DNA from 3 places in the Brevibacterium atlanticum genome. Region 3 is predicted to be linked to each of the others. Evidence: riboswitches for the same ligand, from Rfam matches in the RefSeq annotation. Region 3 holds a riboswitch; each other region holds the start of a gene.
What was found. A riboswitch is a leader RNA that binds a small molecule or an ion and turns the genes downstream of it on or off. The one in region 3 is predicted to bind thiamine pyrophosphate.
Positions count from the first base shown of each region.

Region 1 (2,262 bases), 1.8 Mb from region 3:
GGTCCCTTCGCCCCGTCGGCGGCGAGTTCCCCGGCGACCGCGAAGTGGGCGTGGGCGGCGACGACGGCTTCGAACCTCGCCGAGGCAGCTCCACCGTCGGTGGTGTGTTCACCTGCGTTGACGGCTGAGGCGTCGGCATCGGGATCGGCCAGACCGCTGCGGGCGGCGGCGAGGTAGGCGACGGTGACGGCGCCGAGGGAGCAGCCGGTGCCGATGACCAGCGGCATGAACTCGTGGCCCCCGTCGATGCGGGCGACGTGATCGGTACCGTCGATGTGAGCGACGACGGCGTCGGTGGGTCCGGAGACCGCGACGATGGCACCGGTCGTTCGCGACAGCTGAGCCGCGGCGGGGAGGACGGCGTCGACCTCGTCGGTGGAGTCGACTCCGCGTCCACCGAGGCCGACTCCGGCCAGGGCGGCGATCTCGGAGGCGTTGCCGCGGATCGCTGTCGGGTGGTCGGCGGCGGCGCGGCGGATGCGGGAGGTGCGGAAGTCGACGGCGCCGACGCTGACGGGGTCGAGGACCCAGGGCTTGCCGGCGGCGTTCGCGACGTCGATGGCGGCATCGGCGGCGAGCAGCTGATGGTTCGAAGCTGTGCCGAAGTTGATGAGGACGCCGCTCGCGATGCCGGCGAACTGACCGGCGTCGGCCTCGTGGTCGAGCATCGCCGGAGAGGCACCGAGCGCCAGAAGCACGTTCGCGCTGAATTGCTGCACGACGGTGTTCGTGATGCATTGGATGAGCGGGTTGGACGCACGCAGTCGTGCGTTGGCAGAACGCAGGTCGAAGTCAACCATGACGATCCCTTCGCTAGTATGGCCCAGATCAGGTTCGATGGGTGTTCTCTCAGCCTCGGTATCCTCCGTGCGCAGCTGTCTGGTGCGAACGGATCCTCATGAGGCACCCCATGTCATTGGCTCCGACTGTATCAGCCCGTCCGAAGCACGGCGACCACGTGCCTCGCACCCACTCCCAGTTGACCTATCGTCCTGAAGCCACTTCACCGACCGCTCAAGTCAGCGACGCTGTACCGCGCTGTGCACACACAGCCGGCGAGCGGACCCTGTCGTAGCGGGACCACCCCGTGCTGGGGGTGGTCTCACCGCAACAGGGTCCGCTCGAAAAGAGGCAGTGGCGACTGCCTATCCCCGACCCACGTACCTCTGACCGCGGCGACTGAGCGCGTCGATGACGACGGCAGTGAGCAGGACGAGTGCGGTGATGATCTGCTGCGCATCGGAGTTGAAGCCGATGAGGTAGAGACCGTTGTTGATCGCACCGACGACCAGGGCACCGAGCACTGCCGCCCACGCGGTTCCGCGACCACCGAAGAGCGAGGTGCCGCCGATGACTGCCGCGGCGATCGCATTGAGCAGGTCCTGCGTGCTCACCAGCGTCGATCCCGCGTTCGTCGTCACACCGGTCTTGATGAAACCGAACAGTGCGGCCAGGACTCCGGCGGCCATGAATACGCTGATGCGCACCCAGGTCACGCGGATGCCGGCGCGGCGGGCGGCCTCGACCTTGCCGCCGACGGCGTAGATGGAGCGGCCGTAGCGGGTCTTGCGCAGCACGAGGTCGATGACGATGGCGATGACGATCATGAGGAAGAACGGCATCGCGAGTCCGAAGTCCTGGTTGACGAGGATGAGGAACCCGAAGACGATCGCGGCCAACAGCACGATGCGCACGATCACAGACGTCCAGCTCGGGGCGTCGAGTCCCTCGCTGTGCCGACGCAGCTTCGAATAGATGATGCCGGCACCGAAGCCGATGATCGCGATCGCTCCGAACACATACGCCCAGATCGCCGGGAAGTAGAAGCTGGCGAAGTCGAAGGCGAAGGTGTCCGACATCGACAGGTTCTTCTGCGTGCCCAGGGTCGTCAACGTCAGACCGGTGAACGCGAGCAGACCGGCCAAGGTGACGACGAACGCCGGGATGCCGACGACGGCGAAGAACCAGCCCTGGATCGCACCGACGACCAGTCCGAGCAGCAGCATGATGATCAGCGCGAGCGCCGGCGGCACACCTTGCCTGACGACGAGCACACCGAGCAGCGAGGCGGCCAGTCCGCCCAGCTGCGCCAACGACAGGTCGATCTCACCGAGCAGCAGAATGAGGTTGATGCCCAGCGCCAGGATGGCGAGGAACGCCACCTGAGTGGAGAGGTTGACGAGGTTGGCCGGCGAGATGAAGTTGGAATCGGCCGATTGGAAGACGATGACGATGACGACGAGGGCGAGGATGACCGGGAAC
Region 1 is NZ_CP050152.1:3,118,642-3,120,903, forward strand. It holds gene thiM (hydroxyethylthiazole kinase) at 1-800, opposite strand, end outside; TPP riboswitch at 788-921, opposite strand; gene GUY23_RS13950 (sugar ABC transporter permease) at 1,146-2,262, opposite strand, start outside.
Region 1: another riboswitch for thiamine pyrophosphate. It lies ahead of thiM (hydroxyethylthiazole kinase); the one in region 3 lies ahead of GUY23_RS05500 (ECF transporter S component).

Region 2 (2,262 bases), 470 kb from region 3:
GTTCGGCGGCGGTGACCACCTCGACGGTGTTCGTCCGGTCGTTGCCCGGTGAGACGAAGCGCAGACCGTCGGTGCGGATCCGCTGTGCCTTCGCCTCCCGCAGCAGGAACGTCACCTCGCGACCGGCTTCGAGCAGGTAGGTCCCGAATGCCCCGCCCGTGGCTCCGGCACCGGCGATGAGGATGCTCGGCCCGTGCGCGCCCAAATCGTTCGCGTCCTGTTCGCCCGTACCCGTGCCGGTGCTGCCCTCGATGGTGTCGTTCATTCCAGTTCCTCCTTGAGTTCCCGTGCGGCTTCTGCGGGATCGCCAGCCGAGGTTATCGCACGCACCACCACGGCGCGCGTGGCGCCCGCCTGTCGGATCTCGTCGAGGCGTTCTCCGACCGCGACGCCGCCGATGGCGAACCACGGGGTGCGCGACGAGGCGGCCACCGTGCTGAGCAGGCCCGTGCCGACGGCGGCGCGGCCGGGTTTCGTCGGGGTCTCCCATACGGGGCCGACGCAGAAATAGTCGGTCTCCGGATCCGCATCGGCGGCGAGAGCCTGCTCGTGCGAATGGGTGGAGCGGCCGAGGAGGACGTCGGGTCCGAGGACGGCCCGCGCCTGAGCACTGGTGAGGTCGCCTTGCCCGGCGTGGAAGACGTCGGCTCCGGCCAGCAGGGCGACGTCGGCACGGTCGTTGACCGAGAAGAGCTTCCCGTGCCGGGCCGCAGCGTCCTTGAGCACGTCGAGGGCTGCGATCTCTTCTCTGGCTTCAAGCGTCTTGTCGCGCAGCTGGATGATGTCGACTCCCCCGGCATAAGCGGCGTCGAGGAATTCGGGCAGATCGCCCTGGGCGGTTCTGGCATCGGTGCACAGGTACAGTCGAGCTTCGGCCAAACGGGCGTCCCGCCAGGCTCGCCTGGATTCGGAGCCTGCGGTGTGCGGTGGAATATCGAAGGTCATGGTCATAGAGTAGAGGAGTTCGCGGGAGCCTCCCACTGAGGCTGAGAGGGCGTAGGAGCCGACCGTCAGACCTGATGCGGATCATGCCGCCGGAGGGAGAATCCATGCATGTCATCGTCGTGGGCGCCGGAATCATCGGCCTGGCGACAGCGTGGCACCTGCGCAGCCTCGGTGCCGGTGTCACCATCATCGATCCTGCTCCTGGTCAGGGAGCCAGCCATGCGGCCGCGGGGATGCTCGCGCCCGCCGCCGAGGTGGTCTGGGGTCAGTCACCCCTGTACCCGTTGATGCGCGCATCGGCGCAGATGTATCCGTCGTTCGCCGCCGAGGTGGCGAGCGCGGCGGGTGCGGATCTCGGGCTCACGGACTCGGGAACCCTGGTGTGCGCTGGGGACCGTGCCGATCTGCAGGCTCTCCGTGAGCTGCGCACCGCGCAGACCGCGGCAGGATTCCCCACCGAACTCATCACCGGATCCCGCGCCCGGGAGCTCGAACCGGCGCTGTCGCCGTCGGTGGCCGGTGCCGTGCGCATCCCCGACGACCAGTCCATCGACCCCAGGAGGACGACGGCCGCCCTGCTGTCCGTCGTCTCGGACACGACCGTCCGCCGGCAGGTCACCCGGCTCACCCGTCGAGACGGAGTCACCGTGGGCGTCGAGTTCTCAGGCGGCGACGAGCTGACAGCCGACCAGGTCGTCATCACCGCCGGGACCGAGGCTGCCGCGATCACCGGCATGCCGCCCCTTCCCCTGCGAAAGGTGTGGGGTGATGTTCTGCGTCTGCGGGCACCGGCCGCACTCACCCCTCTGCTGCACGGCACGGTCCGCGGACTCGTCAACGGTCGACCGGTCTACATCGTTGCTCGTGATGACGGGGAACTCGTGCTCGGAGCGAGCTCCCGGGAGGACGGCCGCAGCGGCACCGATGCCGGAGCCGTCCACCGGCTCCTCCAGGACGGTCAGCGCCTGGTCCCCGGCATCCTCGACTGCGAGATCACCGACATCACCACGCGTGCCCGCCCCGGTTCGCCCGATGACCTGCCCATCGTCGGTCGCATCGACGAGGGCTGCCTCGTCAGCACCGGGTATTTCCGGCACGGCATCCTGCTCGCCCCGCTGGGCGGACGGCTCGGTGCCGAACTGGCCATGGGGCTCACCCCCGACTGGATGCCTGCAGGAGGACTCGCGTCCGTCTCCCCCGCGCGCTTCTCTGACGGACCGTCGTCTGCCGACTCGACCTCTGACCCATCAATCCTCCACCCAACGACCCTGTACAGGAGCACATCATGACCGACACTGCGCACGCACCGACCATCGT
Region 2 is NZ_CP050152.1:1,735,684-1,737,945, reverse strand. It holds gene GUY23_RS07700 (ketopantoate reductase family protein) at 1-265, opposite strand, end outside; gene thiE (thiamine phosphate synthase) at 262-945, opposite strand; TPP riboswitch at 957-1,060, shown strand; gene thiO (glycine oxidase ThiO) at 1,050-2,234, shown strand; gene thiS (sulfur carrier protein ThiS) at 2,231-2,262, shown strand, end outside.
Region 2: another riboswitch for thiamine pyrophosphate. It lies ahead of thiO (glycine oxidase ThiO); the one in region 3 lies ahead of GUY23_RS05500 (ECF transporter S component).

Region 3 (2,262 bases):
ATATCGGGGCCGTCGTCGGCGTTCAGGGTTGGCCAGGCCCCGATCGAGAGGTCTGCGATGTCTGCCCAGTCCCGCCAAGCCGAAGCACGTCCCACCGAAGCACGTCCCACCGAGTCGGGTCTCAACCGCGAACTCGGGGTCCTCGTCGGATTCGACGGCTCCGAACTCGCCGCCCAGGCTGTGCGCTTCGGAGCCGCCGAAGCACGGAGCCGGTCCATCCCGCTGACCGTCGTCACCGCGTATGCGCTGCCGACGATGATCTACCCGAACATGGCCTCCATCCCCAACGAACCCGAAGACGACCGGGCGAAGAGGGCAGCGGAGGAGACCCTCGCCGAGGCGGTCGAACTCGTTCGCGATCACCCGGGTGAGAAGAGCTTCCGCACTGCTCCCGGCGACGCCGCCGGGGTGCTCGTCACCCTCAGCTCATCAGCCGAGATCGCCGTCGTCGGCGCCCGCGGCCGCGGCGGCTTCATGGGGCGCGTCCTCGGTTCGGTGTCCACCGCCCTTCCCGCGCATGCGCACTGCCCGACCATCGTTGTGCCGCACCACGCCACGGCCATCGATGCCGCCGACGGTCCCGTGATCGTCGCCGTCGACGGTTCGGACACGGGCCGGGTCGCGATGTTCACCGCGGCCGCCGAGGCTGCCGTCCGCGGGGCGGCTCTCGAGGTCGTCGCGGTGCTGCCCGCCGGTGAGGAATGGCTCTATTGGTACCCCGAGCTCGAACTCAGCTCCGAGGTCACCGGACGCCGACAGAAGCAGATCGCCGCCGGGCTCGAGAAGGAGGCTACCGAGCTGGGTGAGCAGTTCCCGGACCTGCCTGTGTCCGCCTCGGTGCCGGTGGGCGATCCCAAGGAGGTCCTCGCCGATGCCAGCGGGCGCGCACGGCTGCTGGTCATGGGCACCCGCGGGCGTGGGCGGATCAAGTCCGCCCTGCTCGGCTCGGTCTCCCGCGGTGTCCTCGACCATGCTGCAGGCCCGGTGATGGTCGTTCCCAGCTGAGCGGTCATCGGCACCTCCGCACGTTCGCTGCCCTGTTGTACAGTGGTGGCTACGACAGGGGAGCGCCGTCAGGGGCGCTGAGAGTGCAGAAGAAGCTGCAGACCCTCGAACCTGATGCGGTTAGCACCGCCGAAGGAAGTCGAGACTCTTCACCCCTCCTTGCATGAGGAGGCACAATGCCGAGAACCACCACGTCCGATCGCACAACGGCTGCCGCACCCGTCCACACTTTGGCGCCGAAGACGAAGTCATGGCGGGTCGTCGACTATGTCACCACCGCCGTGCTCGGCATCGCCGTCGGGCTGGTGTTCTGGGTGCTGGCGCTGAGCTGGAAGGTCCTCGAACTCGCGTTCCAGGCGTTCCCGCCCTCGATCGGCCTCATCGCGGGACTGTGGGTCCTCGCCGGTCCTCTGGCCGGCGCGATCATCCGCAAGCCCGGTGCGGCCCTGCTGTGTGAACTCATCGCGGCCATCGTCGAGGCTGTCCTCGGATCCCACTTCGGGGCCACCGTGCTGCTGTCGGGATTCCTGCAGGGCCTCGGTGCCGAACTCGTCTTCGCCGCCTTCGGCTACCGGCGGTTCACTCTCTGGGTCACTTCGCTGTCCGGGGTGTTGGCTGCGGCGTTCATGGCCGTGAGCGAGAACATCATGTACAACGCCGAATGGCAGTTCGGCTTCCAGGCGGCGTACGCGGTGTGCGCGATCATCTCCGGTCTCGTCATCTCCGGCATCGGCGCCTGGTTCGCCTACCGCACGATTGCGAAGACCGGGGCGCTGAGCTCGTTCGCCTCCGGCCGTCTGCGCTGATGGCGCTGCCGATCACGGCGCGCGGGTATGCGTGGACGCACGCCGACCGTGACACTCCTGCCGTCGGTCCCCTCGATCTCGATATCGCCGCGGGCTCGACGGTCCTGCTCCTCGGCCCCTCGGGGGCGGGGAAGACGACCCTGCTGCACGCGATCGCCGGAGTCCTGCCCACCGAATCCGGGGAGGCCGCCGGTGAGCTGCTGATCGGCGGTGCCGTCCCGGACCCGCGCCGAGGTGACACCGGGATTGTGCTCCAGGATCCCGAATCCCAGGTGATCTTCTCCCGGGTCGGCGATGACGTCGCGTTCGGGATGGAGAACCTCGGCGTGCCGGCACGTGATATCGAGGTCAGGATTCCGGCGTCGCTGGCTGCCATGGGCCTCGACCTCCGCGAGGATCGCCCCACCGCTGCCCTGTCCGGCGGGCAGAAGCAGCGCCTCGCTCTGGCCGG
Region 3 is NZ_CP050152.1:1,270,496-1,272,757, reverse strand. It holds gene GUY23_RS05505 (universal stress protein) at 58-1,005, shown strand; TPP riboswitch at 1,052-1,160, shown strand; gene GUY23_RS05500 (ECF transporter S component) at 1,182-1,811, shown strand; gene GUY23_RS05495 (ABC transporter ATP-binding protein) at 1,811-2,262, shown strand, end outside.